One region of the Neorhizobium sp. CSC1952 genome, then DNA from elsewhere that is predicted to be linked to it. Evidence: predicted binding sites of a transcription regulator. Region 1 holds the regulator's gene; the other holds the start of a gene.
The links. The regulator PhoB, encoded in region 1, activates phosphate uptake and scavenging genes when phosphate is short. The targets are predictions, from matches to a motif close to TGTCATNNANCTGTCAT.

Region 1 (12,061 bases):
AGCTCAAGGCCGGAGACCATATCGTCGCCGCCCGCGCCCTCTTCGGCTCCTGCCGCTGGGTGGTCGAGACGCTCGCGCCGAAATACGGCATCGACTGCACGCTGGTCGACGGCCGCCATCTGGAAAACTGGGAGAAGGCGATCACGCCGAAGACCAAGGTCTTCTTCCTGGAAAGCCCGACCAATCCGACGCTTGAAGTGATCGACATCGCCGGCGTCGCGAAACTCGCGAACCAGATCGGCGCCAAGGTGGTGGTCGACAACGTCTTCGCGACCCCCCTCTTCCAGAAGCCGCTGGAGCTCGGCGCGCATGTCGTCGTCTATTCGGCGACCAAGCATATCGACGGCCAGGGCCGCTGCCTCGGCGGCGTCGTGCTTTCCGACAAGGCCTGGATCGACGAGAACCTGCACGACTATTTCCGCCATACCGGCCCGGCCATGTCGCCGTTCAACGCCTGGACGCTGCTGAAGGGCGTGGAGACGCTGCCGCTGCGCGTGAAGCAGCAGACCGCGAACGCCTCGAAGATCGCCGACTTCCTCGCCGAGCAGAAACAGGTCGCCCGCGTCATCTATCCCGGCCGCAAGGACCATCCGCAGGCCGATATCATCGCCAGGCAGATGAAGGGCGGCTCGACGCTGGTCTGCTTCGAGCTGAAGGGCGGCAAGGAAGCGGCGTTCAAGTTCCAGAACGCGCTCGATATCGTCACGATCTCCAACAATCTCGGCGACACGCGCAGCCTGATCACCCATCCGGCGACGACGACGCACAAGAACCTCACGGACGAAGCCCGCGCCGAACTCGGCATCTCGCCCGGCACCGTGCGCCTCTCCGCCGGCATCGAAGACACCGAGGATCTGATCGAGGATTTCGCCAAGGCGCTCTCCAAGATCGCGGCCTGAGATCCGTCATGGTGAATCCGGGCTTACCGGATTCACCATATCAGTTATCCCTAACTTCAAGAAACGCTCACACCCGGTTGTTCAAGCCGCGAGATTTCTTGACGTTCCGGTAATCAGGTACAATATCGGATGCCTGAGCATTGTTGAGGTGCAACATGTATCGCGCCCGGACAAAAGACATCGAAGTCGCCGTCGAGCCCTACTATCTGGAGGAGCAATCCAGTCCGGAAGAGAGCCGCTATGTCTGGGGCTACCGCATCGTCATCGAAAACCATTCGCCCGTTTCCGTACGGCTGGTGCATCGCTACTGGCACATCACCGACCAGAACGGCGTGGTGGACGAGGTCGACGGGCCCGGTGTGGTGGGCGAGCAGCCGCGGCTGCAGCCCGGCGATTCGTACGAATATTCCTCGGGCTGCCCGCTCGACACGCCATCGGGCATGATGTTCGGCCACTACGACATGCAGACGGACGAGGGAGAGACCTTCAAGGTGACGATCCCCGCCTTCTCGCTGGACTCTCCCGGCCTCCTTCGGGTGCTGAACTGACGCGGGCGATCCGCAGCCGATAAGTTATGGACCGCTTCGGCTTTTCTATTTGTTGCCTCCCCGCATCTTCGGCATGCTCACGCCGTCAAACGGTCTTTGGGAGGAGAACCTGTGACAAGGCTCATTCTATCTGCGTCCTGTGCCCTGCTGGCGCTGGCGGCGTTCAGCCCTGCGCTCGCCCAGAACAAAAGCAGCTTCATCGATCAGAAGGACAGGCCTGATCTTTCGGCCGCGACCGTCTCGCCGCAGATCGCCTGCGGCATGCTGAACGGCCAGTCCTTCGCCGACGTCACGACGCTGAAGGCCACGCATGTGGCGGGCGTCGGCTCCGTGCCGGGACATTGCCAGGTGACGGGCTATATCCGCCCGCAGATCCGTTTCGAGATCACGCTGCCCGACGACTGGAACCGGCGGCTCTACATGTTCGGCAACGGGGGCTATGCCGGCGAGGACCTTGCGGCTCCATCGCGTATCACGACCCGCAACGCCGCCCTTTCGAAGGGCTTCCTGACGGTTCAGCAGAATACCGGCCATGACGCCGTCACCTACAAGCTCGGCGATTTCGCCCAGGATCTCGACCTTCTGATCGACTACGGTTCCCGTGCCGTGCATGTGACGGTCGGGACCGCCAAGGCGATCGCCGCGCGCTATTACGACCGGCATCCTTCCTTCTCCTATTGGGACGGCTGCTCGACCGGCGGCCGCCAGGGGCTTATCTCGGCGCAGCGTTATCCCAGCGATTTCGACGGCATCCTGGCCGGCGCGCCGGTGCTCGACCTCACCAACACGCAGATCTGGGGCATCTGGAACGCCCAGGCGCTCCTGAAAGCGCCGATCAGCAGGGCACAGCTTCCCGCGCTGGCCAAGGCGGTGATGGACAAGTGCGACGGGATCGACGGCGCCAAGGACGGGCTGATCGCCGATCCGCGCCAGTGCAATTTCGATCCGGCCAAGGATCTGAAGATCTGCGAAGCCGGCGGTTCCGACTGCTTCACCAATGCGCAGGTGGAAACGCTGAAGACACTGGCCGGCGGCGTGAAGATCAAGGGCGAGACGGTGTTTCCCGGCGTGCAGTTCGGCACCGAGGGCGTCGACGCCTCCGGCACGAGCGGCTGGGACATGTGGATGGTTTCCGAAGAGGGGCCGAGCCGGCAGCTCGCCTATGGCGAGACTTTCGTGAAGAACATGGCCATGCTGCCCGCCTCCGGCAAGGCGATCGACTGGAAGACCTTCGATTTCGACAAGGAATATCCGAAGATCGGCATGATCCGGGAGATCGTCGACGCCACCAATCCGGACCTTGGCGAATTCGAAAAGCGCGGCGGGCGGATGATCACCTATTTCGGCTGGTCGGACCCGGCGCTCAACCCGATGATGGGCGTCAACTACTATGAATCCGTCCGCAAAACGATGGGCGCGGACCGGACGGCGGAATTCTACCGCCTCTTCATGGTGCCCGGCATGTTCCACTGCAGCATGGGCTACGGCACCGACGTCTTCGACGCCTTCACGCCGCTGATGGACTGGGTCGAAAACGGCAAGGCGCCCGAGGTGATCCAGGCGAGCCAGATGAAGGACGGCAAGCCGGCCATGACCCGCCCGCTCTGCCCCTATCCGCAGGTGGCGAAATATTCCGGCAGCGGCGATCTCAAGGACGGAGCCAATTTCGAGTGCAAGGCGCCGTGAATGCTCTTCCTTCTCCCCGGCGGGGAGAAGGAAGAGCAAATTATGCGGCCGCGAATTCGGCGGCTTCGTAGCGATAGGTGGTCGAGCAGAATTCGCAGGTGACGGCGATCTGGCCGTCTTCCTGGCTCGCCTCGATCTCCTCGGCGGTGAAGCCGGCGAGCACGCTCTTGATCTTCTCGCGCGAGCAACTGCAGCGGTCGTGAACCGTCTGCGGTTCGTAGACCCGCACGCCCCGTTCATGGAAGAGGCGGAAGAGCAGGCGCTCGATCGCAACTTGCGGATCGGTGAGTTCGTCCGTGTCGATGGTCTCGACCAGGGAACGGGCTTCCGTCCAGGCGTCGTCGGCAATATCCGTCTCGCGGTCGTCGCCGTCGCCGCCATGCAGGTCCGGCTGGCGCATGCGCTCAGGGGCCTGCGGCAGGAACTGCGCCACGAGGCCGCCCGCCCGCCAGTTGTGACGCGGCTTGCCTTCGGCATCGCGGTCGAAAAGCTCGGCCACGCCGAGGCGCACCTTGGTCGGGATCTGCTCCGACTGGCGGAAATAAACGCCGGCGATCTCTTCGAGCGAAGACCCGTCGAGCGGCACGATGCCCTGGTAGGGCTGCATGCCGCGGCCCTGATCGATGGTGAAGGCGAGCACGCCGCGCCCGAGAAGATCAGGAGGCGAGGTCCTGCCCTCTTCGACGGCAGCGGCCAGCGCTTCCTCGTCATAACGGGCATAGGCGCGCAGCGCATCCGGCGTCGAGAAGTCCGCAACCAGCAGGTCGACTGGGCCGTCGCCCTTGGTCTGGACCGTGAACTTGCCGTCGAACTTCAGCGACGTGCCGAGCAGAGCCGTCAGAACGATCGCTTCCGCCAGCAGCCGCGCGACCGGGGCCGGATATTCATGGCGGCCGAGAATGGCATTGAGGAGCGGCCCGAGCTGCACCGCCCGGCCGCGGACATCCAGCCCTTCCACCTGGAAAGGCACGACGCGGTCGTCTCCGGCAAAATCGAGATCGTTCAGTTCCACAGTCGCTTCGGCCATGACTTAACTCCTTCACGCCGATACCTTTACACATGCGCAGGCCCGAGCGGAACCGCTGAGCCTGCCGGAACGAGGTCGACGATGTATGTTGAAGCGCCGCCGTCCCCAGAGGAATGCGGCACATTTGAAAGCCGGTAGATGGGACCGGCTCCTTTAAAAATCAAGGCGCGGCCGGCAGGCCTCAGACGGCGCCGAAACACCAGGCGAGAATGGACTTCTGGGCATGCAGGCGGTTTTCCGCCTCATCGAAGACCACCGACTGCGGGCCGTCGATGACCTCATCCGTGACTTCCTCGCCGCGATGGGCCGGCAGGCAGTGCATGAACAGCGCATCCTTGTTGGCCCGCTTCATCAGCGCCCCGTTGACCTGATAGGGCTGGAAGATGTTGTGGCCGCGCGCCTTGTGCTCCTGGTTCATCGAGACCCAGGTATCCGTGACCACGAGATCGACACCGTCTACGGCGCGCTCGGCATCGTGGCAGAGCATGATGTCGCCGCCGTTGTTGCGGGCCCAGTTCAGGAACTTGTCATGCGGCTCGGACCCCATCGGCACCGCCATGTTCATGCGGTAGCCGAAGCGGGCAGCCCCTTCCACGAAGGAATGCAGCACATTGTTGCCGTCGCCGGTCCAGGCGAAGGTCTTGCCCTTCACCGAACCGCGATGCTCCTCGAAGGTCATCAGATCGGCCATGATCTGGCAGGGATGCGTGTCGTCCGTCAGGCCGTTGATGACCGGCACGGTCGCATGCTCGGCCATTTCGACGAGGCGCGCATGGTCCGTGGTGCGGATCATGATCGCATCGACATAGCGGGACAGGACCTTCGCCGTATCGCCGATCGTTTCGGCGCGGCCGAGCTGCATCTCGGTGCCGGAGAGGAAAAGCGTCTCGCCGCCGAGCTGGCGCATGCCGACATCGAAGGAGACGCGGGTACGCGTCGACGGCTTTTCGAAGATCATCGCCAGCATCTTGCCGGCAAGCGGCTTTTCCGCCGTGCCGGCCTTGGTCGCCTGCTTGCGCGTCTTGGCGTCGTCGAGGATCGTCCTGAGATCCGCCGAGGACATGGCGGAAAGATCGAGAAAATGCTTCGGTGCGGCCATCTTAACGGTTCCCTATCGAGAGGGAACCATCGAATGGCGCCCTCTTCCTGCCCCTCAGGCGGATTTCTTCAGTTCGGCGGAGGAAAGCTTTTCCGCCGCCTTTTCAAGGCGGGCAAGCCCCTCGCGGGCCTCCTCGGCGGTGACGGTCAGCGGCGGCAGGAGGCGCACCACATTGTCGCCGGCCGGGACGCCCAGCAGATGTTCGTTGCGCATGGCGACGACGAGATCGCCGGCGGGCACCTTGGCCTTGACGCCCAGCAACAGGCCTTCGCCGCGGACGTCCTCGATGACGTTCGGGAAGCGATCCTTGAGCGCTGCGAGACCCTGTCGGAAGACAAGGGCCACGTCGCGGACATGCTGAAGAAACCCGTCGTCCAGGATCACGTCCAGAACGGCATTGCCGACGGCGACGGCGAGCGGATTGCCGCCATAGGTCGTGCCATGGGTGCCGGCCGTCATGCCCGAAGCCGCGTCCGCGGTCGCGAGGCAGGCGCCGAGCGGGAAACCGCCGCCGATGCCCTTGGCAAGCGCCATGATATCCGGCGCGACGCCCGACCACTCGTAGGCAAAGAGCTTGCCGGTGCGGCCGACGCCCGTCTGCACCTCGTCGAAAACCAGGAGCAGGCCGTTGTCATCGCAGATCTTGCGCAGCGCCTGCAGGAATTCCTTCGGAACCGGACGGATACCGCCCTCGCCCTGGATCGGCTCGATGAGAATAGCAGCCGTCTTTTCCGTGACGACGGCTTTCAAAGCTTCCAGATCGCCGAAAGGCACCTGGTCGAACCCTTCGACCTTCGGCCCGAAGCCTTCCAGATACTTCGCCTGACCGCCGGCGGCGATGGTCGCAAGCGTGCGGCCGTGGAAGGCCCCTTCGAAGGTCACGATATGGAAACGTTCCGGATGGCCCTTCACATACTGGTACCGGCGGGCCGTCTTGATGGCGCATTCCAGCGCCTCCGCACCGGAATTCGTGAAGAACACCTTGTCCGCGAAGGATTTCTCGGCGAGGCGACGCGACAGGGTCTCCTGGCCCGGCACTTCATAGAGATTGGAGGTGTGCCAGACCTTCTCGGCCTGAGCCTTCAGCGCCTCGACGAGATGGGGATGGGCATGGCCGAGCGAGTTGACCGCGACGCCCGATCCGAAATCGAGATATCGCTCGCCGCTTTCCGTCACGAGCCATACGCCCTCGCCGCGTTCGAAGCGCAACGGGGCCCGGGCAAAGGTGTCGAAAAGCGCGGCTTCAGCCATGGCGACATCACTCCTCTAGGCAGTCCGAAAGACCGGCCAAAACGGCCGGAAAAATCAAAAATGCCGCCCAATGGGGCGGCGGGGGCACTATCGGGGTTTAGGGCCCGAATGTCAACAAAGCCCGGCACCTTAGCCGGCTTTGCTAAAGAAACAGGCAGGCGCCTGCATATGTGACAAAAATGACTCTCTCCAACAGCAAGTTGGGGAAAACCAAGAAATCGATTCCTGCAGATTCTCCCGACTCTTGCCACGGAGTCAGCCTCACACTAGGTTAATCGTCAATTACTAGACTGCATGCGGCGGAACTAGTCACCTCAAGCATAGATGTAGTGGGTGTTGCGGAATGATGTCTGCAGCAAAGGTGGAAGGATTCTGCATGCCTGCAACGTCCAAAGGCGGAGAACGGGCATGAACTGGACAGACGAGCGCGTCGAAAAACTGAAGAGATTGTGGTCGGAAGGCTTGAGCGCCAGCCAGATCGCCGCACAGCTCGGAGGCGTGAGCCGCAATGCCGTGATCGGCAAGGTGCACCGCCTCAGCCTGCCGGGCCGGGCGAAAGCCGGCGGCACGGTGGCCACGGGCCGTTCGGCCGCCAAGCGGACCACATCGGCGCCCCGGGCTCCGAACTATGCGTCGCGCGTCGCCACCCGGACCGTCGCCCGCGCGGTCGGCGCAACTCTTCTCAAGGAAGAGATCGAAGTCGAGGCTTTCGAGGAGATGGAATATCGTCCGGCCGCCAATGTGGTGGTGCCGATCTCCCGTCGCCTCGCCCTGACGGAACTCACCGAGCGCACCTGCAAGTGGCCGGTCGGCGATCCGCTCAAGGAAGATTTCCACTTCTGCGGCTGCGACTCCCCGGACAATTCGCCCTATTGCGGCTATCACACGCGGCTTGCCTATCAGCCGGTTCACGACCGCCGCAGGGCGAGTGCCCGGGCCTGACACGAACGCGGCACGAGAATGAATTGAAAGCGGGCTTCGAGATCGCTTCAGACTGCCGACAAAGGTTCGAAAATCTCTGATCGTCTTGCTCAGGCCTGTCCCGAGCATCTGCAAACCATCGATGTTTACAGATCCTCGGCACAAGGCCGAGGATGACGCCGAGCGAGACGCAAGATTTGTCATCAAGCTGAAGCGGGCTTCGAGGCCCGCTTTTTTCGTGTGCATGGCAGCTATGCCCTGCCGCGGCTTGCCGAGCAGTGCGAAAGCACCTATCTCAAGGATGCGAGGACGACCTCCCCCAATATCGGGCCAAAACTCCGGGACGACCCGGAACGAACCCACCGGGGAATATCATGCGCTCGACCCGCGACCGTATCCGCCACGCCATCAGCTTCGAAGTCATCGCGCTTCTCATCGTCACGCCGCTCGGGGCGCTTGCCTTCGGCAAACCGCTCTCCGACATCGGCGTCATCGCAATCGGCGGTGCGACGATCGCGACCGGCTGGAACTATCTCTACAATCTCGGTTTCGACCATCTGATGCGGCGGCTGACCGGCGGCACGCAGAAAACGCCGGCAATCCGCGTCGGCCATGCCATCCTTTTCGAGGTAGGCCTGCTGATCGTGCTTCTGCCCTTCGTCGCCTGGTATCTCGATATCAGCCTGTGGGAAGCGCTGGTCATGGACGTGGCTTTTGCCGTCTTCTACGTCTTCTATGCCTTCGCCTTCAACTGGGCCTACGACCGGCTGTTTCCGCTGCCGGAATGGCAGGAGGCTGAGGCGCGATGACGCGCGCCTCTTCCAGCGATCAGGATTCCATCGAATAACCCGCACCGCGGACGGTGCGGATGACATCCTGCATGTTGGAGAAATTCAACGCCTTGCGCAGGCGCCCCACATGCACGTCGACTGTGCGCTCGTCCACGTAGATGTCGTGGCCCCAGACGCCGTCCAGGAGCTGCGAACGGGAGAAGACGCGGCCGGGCGATGCCATCAGGAACTCCAGCAGGCGGAATTCCGTCGGGCCGAGGCGGACCTCACGGCTCTTGCGATGCACGCGGTGGGTCTCGCGGTCGAGCTCGATGTCGCCGCAGCGCAGAACGCTGGAGAGCACTTCCGGGCGCGCCCGCCGCAGCATCGCCTTGACGCGGGCCATAAGCTCCGGCGTCGAGAAGGGCTTGACCACATAGTCGTCCGCACCCGTGGCCAGGCCGCGGACACGCTCGCTCTCCTCGCCGCGGGCCGTCAGCATGATGATCGGCAGGCGCTCGGTTTCCGGGCGCATGCGCAGGCGCCGGCAGAGTTCGATGCCGGAAACGCCGGGCAGCATCCAGTCGAGGATCAGAAGATCCGGCGTGCGCTCCTGAAGCCTTATCTCGGCCTCGTCCCCCCGCAGGATCGTCTCGACGTCATAACCTTCGGCTTCGAGATTGTAGCGAAGAAGCACGCTCAGCGCTTCCTCATCCTCCACGACAGCGATTTTTGGCAGCATTCTCACCCTGCTCCGTCAGCATTCCGTCATTCGGTGCCGTTTTTACTCGGTAACGGCGCCGAGCGTGTTCGACGTATCGTCCTTCGGACGCTCGCCTTCCGGCTGGGCACCCGTCGTCATGTAGTAGATCGTCTCGGCGATGTTGGTGGCGTGGTCGCCGATCCGCTCGATGTTCTTGGCGCAGAACAGCAGATGCGTGCAGGTGGTGATATTGCGCGGATCCTCCATCATGTAGGTGAGGAGCTCGCGGAACAGGGACGTGTACATCGCGTCGATTTCCTCGTCGCGGATGCGGATCGCTTCCGCCTTCTCGGCGGACCGGCTCGCATAGACGTCGAGCACTTCCTTGAGCTGCACGAGCGCGAGATCGGAAAGGTGCTCGATGCCGCGGGCAAGCTTGCGCGGCACGCCGGTGCCCTGAACCGCGATGACCCGCTTGGCGGTGTTCTTGCCGAGATCGCCGACGCGTTCCAGATCGCCGGCGATGCGCAAGGTGCCGACGATCTCGCGCAGGTCGGACGCCATCGGCTGGCGCTTGGCGATCGTGACGATCGCCTTGTCCTGGATCTCGCGCTCGGCGTGATCCAGGATCACGTCGTCGGAGATGACCTTCTGGGCAAGCGCCGAGTCGGAATTCACAAGCGCGCGTACGGCGTCCGAGCACATCTGCTCGGCAAGACCGCCCATTTCGGAAATGCGGCGGCTCAGATATTTCAGTTCGTCGTCGTAGGCCGACAGGATATGGGTCGATGCCATCTTCTAATCCTCGAAATTGATGTCAGGCGGCACAGCCGGCCGATCAGCCGAAACGGCCCATGATGTAATCCTGGGTGCGCTGGTCGTCCGGGTTGGTGAACATCTTGTCCGTGTCGTTCTCCTCGACCAGCTGGCCGAGGTGGAACATGGCGGTGCGCTGGGACACACGGGCGGCCTGCTGCATCGAGTGCGTCACGATGACGATCGTGTAGTTGGCGCGCAGCTCGTGGATGAGCTCCTCGACCTTGGCGGTCGCGATCGGGTCGAGCGCCGAGCAGGGTTCGTCCATGAGGATGACTTCCGGCGATACGGCGACCGCGCGGGCGATGCAGAGGCGCTGCTGCTGGCCGCCCGAAAGGCCGGTGCCGGATTCATGCAGGCGGTCCTTGACTTCCGTCCACAGGCCGGCGCGCTGGAGGCTCGCCTCGACGATCTGGTCCATGTCGGCTTTGTTCCTGGCCAGCCCGTGGATGCGCGGGCCGTAGGCGATGTTCTCGTAGATCGACTTCGGGAACGGGTTCGGCTTCTGGAAGACCATGCCGACGCGGGCGCGCAGTTCGACGACATCGATCTGCGGATCGTAGATATCGTCCGTATCGAGGGTGATCTTGCCGGTGACGCGGCAATTCTCGATCGTGTCGTTCATGCGGTTGAGGCAGCGCAGGAAGGTGGACTTGCCGCAGCCAGAGGGACCGATAAGAGCCGTCACGGTGTTTTCGCGGACGTTGAGGTTCACGTCGAAAAGCGCTCGCTTCTCGCCGTAATACACGGACACGTCCTTGCCGATCATCTTATGCGAAACATCACTCATCTTCTGGTCCAGCGCCTTTTCAACTGCTGCTTCCGACATCATGTTCATCGTATCTACTCCTTCTACCAGCGACGCTCAAAGCGCCGCCGCAAGAGAATTGCGCCAACGTTCATTACGATGAGGAACAGGAGCAGGATGATGATCGCTCCCGAGGTACGCTCGACGAACGCGCGCTCGGCTTCGTTCGCCCACATGTAGATCTGCACCGGCAGCGCCGTCGAGGGATCGAGCGGCGTGGTCGGATAGTTGGCCACGAAGGCGACCATGCCGATCAAAAGCAGCGGTGCGGTTTCGCCGAGCGCGTGGGCGAGACCGATGATGGTCCCGGTCAGGATGCCCGGCATGGCAAGCGGCAGGACGTGATGGAAGATCGTCTGCATCTTGGAGGCGCCGAGGCCGAGGGCGGCCGCGCGGATCGATGGCGGCACCGCCTTCAGCGCCGCGCGCGTGGCGATGATGATCGTCGGCAGCGTCATCAGGGTCAGAACCAGGCCACCCACCAGGGAAGCGGAGCGCGGCAGGCCGGCGAAGTTGACGAAGACGGCAAGCCCGAGAAGACCGTAGACGATCGAGGGGACGGCAGCGAGGTTGTTGATGTTCACCTCGATCAGGTCGGTGAACCTGTTCTTCGGGGCGAATTCCTCGAGATAGATCGAGGCGGCGACGCCGATCGGCAGCGACAGGACCAGCACGATCAGCATCATGTAGAACGAACCGATGAGGGCGACACCGACGCCGGCGGCCTCCGGACGGCTCGACGCGCCATTGACGAAAATGCCGGTATTGAAGTGCTTCGCCAGCGCGCCGCTTTCGGCAAGCTGGTTCATCCAGCCCACCTGGCGGTCGGAAACCTTGCGGTTGGTCTCGGGAACCGAAAGATCGATCTGGCCCTTGAAGGCGGAGTCGAGATCGCCTGCGGCCAGCAGCGAGACGGTCTGCGTCGTGCCGATCAGCGACGGATTGGCGACGACCATGTCGCGAAGCTGGGTGCGGACGCCATCCGAGATCATCTGGTTGACGGCGCGCAGCCCGGCACGGTCGTTCTCGGCCACGCCGAGCACCTTGGCAACCGCGTTGCGGGCGAGGATCGGGTAGTTCGCCGTCATCAACTTCTGCGGATCGGTGGCCCGCTCGTTCTGCGGGTCGATGACCTGCTCGGAGAACTCGACCGGCACGGTGATCATCGTCTGCTGGAAGGCGGTATAGCCCTTGGAGACGACCGACCAGATGAGGATCAGCAGGAAGATGATGCCGAAGGACAGGGCGGCTATGCCATAGGCGCGGAAGCGGCGTTCGGCGGCGTAACGGCGCTTGATGCCGATATCGCGACGGGCGGGCTTGGCCTTGGGGATGCCTGCTGCGGGAGAAAGTGCATCGGTCATTCGTACTGCTCCCGATATTTGCGCACGATGTAGAGTGCATAGATGTTGAGGCAAAGCGTGATCGCGAAGAGCGTGATGCCGAGCGCGAAGGCCACCAGGGTCTGCGGCGAGGTGAACTCGAGGTCGCCCGTCAGCTGGCTGACGATCTTGACCGTCACCGTCGTCATCG
Region 2 (5,936 bases), 1.2 Mb from region 1:
AGCGTCCGGAAGGCCGCATCGCGCTCGAAAACATCGCTTCCGGTTTCGCGACGTCGCTGGAAGGCGAATACAAGAAGCCAGGTCAGCTCAACAATCGCTATGCGGTCGAAGGCACCGACTTCGACCTCGGCCATGGCGACGTGGCGATTGCCGCCATCACGTCCTGCACCAACACCTCCAACCCGTCGGTGCTGATCGCGGCCGGCCTTCTCGCCCGCAACGCCGTCGCCAAGGGCCTGAAGTCCAAGCCGTGGGTCAAGACCTCGCTCGCCCCGGGATCCCAGGTCGTCGGCGAATACCTTGCCAAGTCCGGCCTGCAGAAGGACCTCGACGCCCTCGGCTTCAACCTCGTCGGTTTCGGCTGCACCACCTGCATCGGCAATTCCGGTCCGCTGCCGGCGCCGATCTCCAAGACGATCAACGACAAGGGCCTCATCGTTTCCGGCGTGCTCTCGGGCAACCGCAACTTCGAAGGCCGCATCTCGCCGGACGTCCAGGCCAACTACCTCGCTTCGCCGCCGCTCGTCGTCGCTTATGCGCTCGCCGGCACGGTGCAGAAGGACCTGACCAAGGAGCCGATCGGCGAGGACAAGGACGGCAAACCGGTCTACCTCAAGGATATCTGGCCGACCTCGCACGAAGTGCAGGAGTTCATCCAGAAATACGTGACCCGCGAACTCTACGAGACCAAGTATGCGGACGTCTTCAAGGGCGACAAGTACTGGCAGGCGGTCAACGCTCCGGCCGGCCAGACCTATGCCTGGGACGACCAGTCGACCTATGTGCAGAACCCGCCCTACTTCGTCGGCATGGGCAAGAAGGGCGCCGGGATCAAGGACATCAAGGGCGCCCGCGTCCTCGGCCTTTTCGGCGACAAGATCACCACCGACCACATCTCGCCGGCCGGTTCGATCAAGGCGGCTTCGCCCGCCGGTGCCTATCTCACCGAGCATGGGGTCGGCGTTGCCGACTTCAACCAGTACGGCACGCGCCGCGGCAACCATGAGGTCATGATGCGCGGCACCTTCGCCAACATCCGCATCCGCAACCACATGCTCGGCCCGAACGGCAAGGAAGGTGGCTACACCATCCACTATCCGTCGAAGGAAGAGATGTCGATCTACGACGCGGCGATGAAATACAAGGAAGAGGGCGTTCCGCTCGTCATCTTCGCGGGCGTCGAATACGGCAACGGCTCGTCGCGCGACTGGGCCGCGAAGGGCACCAACCTGCTCGGCGTCAAGGCCGTCATCGCCCAGTCCTTCGAGCGCATCCACCGCTCGAACCTGGTCGGCATGGGCGTCGTTCCGTTCGTCTTCGAAGAGGGCACGACCTGGGCGAGCCTTAACCTCAAGGGCGACGAGACCGTCACCATCGAGGGTCTCGAAGGCGACATCAAGCCGCGCGAGTGGAAGAAGGCCAAGATCACCTATGGCGACGGCACGGTGAAGGAAATCAACATCCTCTGCCGCATCGATACGCTCGACGAGGTCATCTACATGAACAACGGCGGCATCCTGCAGACCGTTCTGCGCGATCTCGCCGCCTGACGATAACAGCCACCCGCCGGCCAGGCCGGCGGGTCACTGATTTTCCACGTGAGTTAGGCTGCCCCTCACCCTGGCCCTCTCCCCGCATGCGGGGAGAGGGGACTTAAGAGTTTGCGGCCCGTGCCCTTCTCCCTGTCCCGATGTGGTGAAGGTGCCGGCAGGCGGATGAGGGGCGGCTTCCAATACCTAAGGTCTCGTGCCCTTGACCGTCGTCATCCTCATCGGAATGGCCGTCACCGTCTTCGTGACATCGCTGCTCTCGGGCATCTTCGGCATGGCAGGCGGGCTGATCCTGCTCTGGATCCTGCTCTTCCTCTACCCGGTCGGGACAGCCATCGCCATCCATGGCGTCATCCAGATGGTGTCGAACGGCTCGCGCGCCTGGTTTTCCCGGGCCTATATCGACTACAGGATTCTCGCCATCCTAGGCCTCGGCCTCGTCATTTCGAGCATCGTCCTGCTGATCGTCGACTACCAGCCGGACATTGTCGTGGTGTCGATCGCGATCGGCCTGATGCCGATCCTCGTCTGGCTGCCGGTCTCGAAGCTGCAACTCGACGCGTCCAAGCCTCACCATGCCCTCGTCTGCGGGCTGATCGCGGGCGCGCTGACGGTGGGCGTCGGCGTTTCCGGCCCGACGATCGACATCTTCTTCATCCGCACGATGATGGACCGGCGCAAGGTGATCGCCACCAAGGCTGCGGTGCAGGTGGCCTCGCACGCCACCAAAGTGGTGTTCTACTGGAACGCGGCGACCGCGCTGCCGCCGGCCGACTGGGCCTCCATCCTGATCGCCGCGCCGATCGCCATTCTCGGAGCAAGGGCCGGAAACGACATCCTGCAGAAGATGACGGACGCCAATTTCCGTGCCTGGACGCGCTGGATCGTCACCGGCGTCGGCGCCGTTTATTTCACGCAGGCATGCTGAAGCTGATTTGACGAAGTCCGCCAGAGAGCGGGATGCGGCCAAGGGAATGTGTCAGGAAGGTGATCAATTATCCGGTCCTCACCCCTTCGTGACTTTCTCTTGAGGCGGCGGGATGGTTACTTTCCGCCAGCCCGAGCGTTAGCCGTTGATCGCCCTTGATTGCCGCGGGCAATCGTGGATAACAGTTACCCTGATGAAGAGGTCAGCCACCTATGCCGTTTCGTTTCCGCTCCGTAATCCTTCTTGCGGGCCTGCTTTACGCGGGCGTCGCGCTGGCGGGGGAGGTACGGGCGCCAAAGGGCGTGGTCGAACTCTTCACCTCCCAGGGCTGCTCGTCCTGCCCGCCTGCCGATGCGACACTCGGGAACCTGGCGGCGCAGGGTGATGTGGTGGCGCTCTCCTATCACGTGGATTACTGGAACTATCTCGGCTGGACCGACACCCTGAGCTCCAGGGAGAATACCGAGCGGCAGTACGGCTACGCCAAGACGCTCGGCCGCAGCGGCGTCTACACGCCGCAGGCGATCATCAACGGCCGCGATCATGTGAAGGGAACGGATATTTCCGTCATCAACAGCAAGATCATGGAACTCGGCGCGGCAGGCAAGGGACTGATCGTGCCGGTAACTGCGGCCATGCGCGGCGACCAGATCGAGATCGAGATCGGCGCCGGCAAGGGGCAGGCGGACGTCGTGGTCGCCTATTTCACCAAGCACCAGCAGGTGGAGGTGACCAAGGGCGAGAACAGCGGCAAGAACATGGAATACTGGCACGCCGTCTATGACGTGCAGTCCGTCGGCACGTGGGACGGCCAGAGCATGAAGCTGACCCTGCCGGGCAAGCTGATGGGCAAATCCAAGAAGGATGGCTGCGCGATCCTGCTGCAGGCCTCCGGTCCCGGCGGCGAGCCGGCCGCGATCCTCGGCGCCACGATCCTGATGGCCGGGCGCAAGAAATACTGATCCAAGCCCCTGCGCGGGGCCGTCTCGTTCTTCGGGTTCAGGTGAGGTGTCGGCGGCCCGATCCAGAAACATTGGGGGGCTGGGGGTAAGGGTCAATGTACCAGACCGGGCCATATGGCGCGAGAACCGCGCCAACCAACGCAAGCAATCTCGCTTCGAAATCGGGCACTGTTTTGTTCGAAATGGGGCAAGAATAAAAACGTGCGGCCCGTCCACAGGGGAGGCGCCGGGGTTGCTTTTTCGCGACTCTCGGGCACACTGTCACACCTCTGACATTTGACGAGTTGGGAGCCTTGATGACCGATCAGCCGGAATTGCCGGGGGGCGAAAGACCCCGGGACACAGCCGTCGTCGTCAACCTCAGTGAATATCGGCAGAGCCGCGATCCCGTTCCGGTAACCTTCCACCGGCGCGAACTCGACGCGATTCTCAGAATCTACGGCCGGATGGTCGGCGAAGGGGAGTGGAAGGATTACGCGATCGACCACCTCAAGGACCGGGCGGTGTTTTCCGTCTTCAAGCGGTCGGGCGAAATGCCGCTCTTCCGGATCGAGAAGAATCCGAAGCTCGCCAACAAGCAGGGGGCCTATAGCGTGCTCAACACGCACGGCACGATCCTCAAGCGCGGCCATGAGCTGCCGCAGGTGCTCAAGGTCTTCGACAAGGTGTTGAAACTGATCGACTGATCGACCTCACCTTTGGATTGATCGCACCCGTATCCCGACCGCCTTTCGGGCAGCTCGCTTTATTCGGCAAACAGCGAGCCGGGATAGGTGTTCGGATCGGGGCTCGTGGCGGTGCCCTCGCCGAGGCTGATCTGCATCAGGACCGTGTCCAGCCATTTTCCGTGCTTGAAGCCGGTGCCTTTCAGCGTGCCGGTCATCTCGAAGCCGAGGCTTCGATGAAGCGAGACGGAAGCGGCGCTCGCGCCGCCGATGACCGCGATCATCTGCCGGAAGCCGAGCGCTTCGCAGCGGACGAGCAATTCCTTCAAAAGCGCCTTTCCGACGCCTCGGCCGCGCGCTTCCGGTGCGAGGTAGATCGAATCCTCGACCAGCCAGCGATAGGCGGGACGGGTGCGGAATGCAGAGGCATAGGCATAGCCGAGGAACGCGCCGCCTTCGCCCTCGGCGGCGATATAGGGATAGCCCTTGCTCCTGATCCCCTCGAACCGGCTCGTCATCTCCGCCTGGTCCGGCGGGGTGATCTCGTAGCTCGCGGTGCCGTTCAGCACGCTGTCGCGGTAGATTTCAGTAATGGCGGGAAGATCGGCTGGGCTGGCGTCGCGGAGGTGGAAGGTCATCGGGAAAGGGCGGTTGGTTGGGGCAGGTCGCTGGTGAGAACGGCCGAGCCTATGCCGCGTTTCGGCGGCAGGCAACAAAAAAGGCGGCCCGAAAGCCGCCTTCTTCGTATTCATTGTCCTGTGCCGTTATTCGTTGCGATTGCCGAGGAACTGCAGCAGGAACATGAAGAGGTTGATGAAGTCGAGGTAGAGCGTCAGAGCGCCCATGATCGCCTTGCGGCCCATGACGGCCACGTCGTCGCCATCGAAGTACATTTCCTTGATCTTCTGCGTGTCGTAGGCGGTGAGGCCTGCGAAGATCAGCACGCCGATCACGGAGATGGCGAAGCCGAGGGCAGACGAAGCCAGGAAGATGTTGACGATGGACGCGATGATCAGGCCGAAGAGGCCCATGATCAGGAACGAACCCATCGCGGACAGGTCCTTCTTGGTCGTGTAGCCATAGAGCGACAGCGCGCCGAAGGAGGCGGCCGTGACGAAGAAGGTCTGCACGATGCTCTGGCCGGTGAAGACCAGGAAGATCGAGGACAGCGACAGGCCCATCAGGGCTGCATAGATCCAGAAGGTCGTCTGCGCGGCGGCGACGCTCATCGAGTTGATGCGGAAGCTCAGGAAGAAGACCATCGCCAGCGGAGCCAGCATGACCACCCACTTGAGCGGGCTGGCATACAGCATCTGGCCGAAAGCCGTAAGCTGGCCGTCGGCAACCGCCATCTGCCATGTCAGGAAGGCCGCAACGCCGGTGATCGCAAGCCCGAGTGCCATCAGGTTGTAAACCTTCAGCATATAGGTACGGAGGCCTTCGTCGATCATCGCACCGGATTGCGCGCGAGTCTGCGCCATCCGATTCTGGTAGTTGTTGAAGTCAGCCATTGTTTCCTCTTTAAGCTCCGAAGTTAGTCACGGTGTCGGGCCCCCTTTGTCAGACCCAGGCGCCGCTGCGGAGCTTCAGCAAGCCTGCCGTCAAATATGATGCGAGATTGCTTCACATACAAGGGTGTCGCCAGCGAAAAACGCAAGCCGCAGGCGCGATTTAGCAACCTATGGGACGTTCATGCGGGATTTTGTCCCGAGAGTTGGCGGAAAACGCCACCTACGGGCGAGTCACAGTTCGCGGAGCACCGGCGCGGCCTTCTGGCCGAGGATCCGCCAGGTGCCGGCAAGACCGATCCCGACGGTCAGCACCAGCGAAA

Region 2: QTA58_RS11030 (DUF2794 domain-containing protein) is a predicted target of PhoB. The motif match lies at 3,700-3,716, and genes of this name have one in related genera.

What each region holds. Positions count from the first base shown of each region.
Region 1 is NZ_CP128416.1:1,059,993-1,072,053, forward strand. It holds gene QTA58_RS05500 (O-succinylhomoserine sulfhydrylase) at 1-899, shown strand, start outside; gene apaG (Co2+/Mg2+ efflux protein ApaG) at 1,055-1,447, shown strand; gene QTA58_RS05510 (tannase/feruloyl esterase family alpha/beta hydrolase) at 1,559-3,133, shown strand; gene QTA58_RS05515 (Hsp33 family molecular chaperone) at 3,174-4,160, opposite strand; gene argF (ornithine carbamoyltransferase) at 4,342-5,259, opposite strand; gene QTA58_RS05525 (aspartate aminotransferase family protein) at 5,314-6,510, opposite strand; gene QTA58_RS05530 (GcrA family cell cycle regulator) at 6,919-7,452, shown strand; gene QTA58_RS05535 (PACE efflux transporter) at 7,806-8,240, shown strand; gene phoB (phosphate regulon transcriptional regulator PhoB) at 8,260-8,943, opposite strand; gene phoU (phosphate signaling complex protein PhoU) at 8,986-9,699, opposite strand; gene pstB (phosphate ABC transporter ATP-binding protein PstB) at 9,743-10,558, opposite strand; gene pstA (phosphate ABC transporter permease PstA) at 10,573-11,892, opposite strand; gene pstC (phosphate ABC transporter permease subunit PstC) at 11,889-12,061, opposite strand, start outside.
Region 2 is NZ_CP128416.1:2,242,803-2,248,738, forward strand. It holds gene acnA (aconitate hydratase AcnA) at 1-1,550, shown strand, start outside; gene QTA58_RS11020 (sulfite exporter TauE/SafE family protein) at 1,753-2,478, shown strand; gene QTA58_RS11025 (thioredoxin family protein) at 2,691-3,440, shown strand; gene QTA58_RS11030 (DUF2794 domain-containing protein) at 3,737-4,126, shown strand; gene QTA58_RS11035 (GNAT family N-acetyltransferase) at 4,186-4,743, opposite strand; gene QTA58_RS11040 (Bax inhibitor-1/YccA family protein) at 4,870-5,616, opposite strand; gene QTA58_RS11045 (ABC transporter permease) at 5,848-5,936, opposite strand, start outside.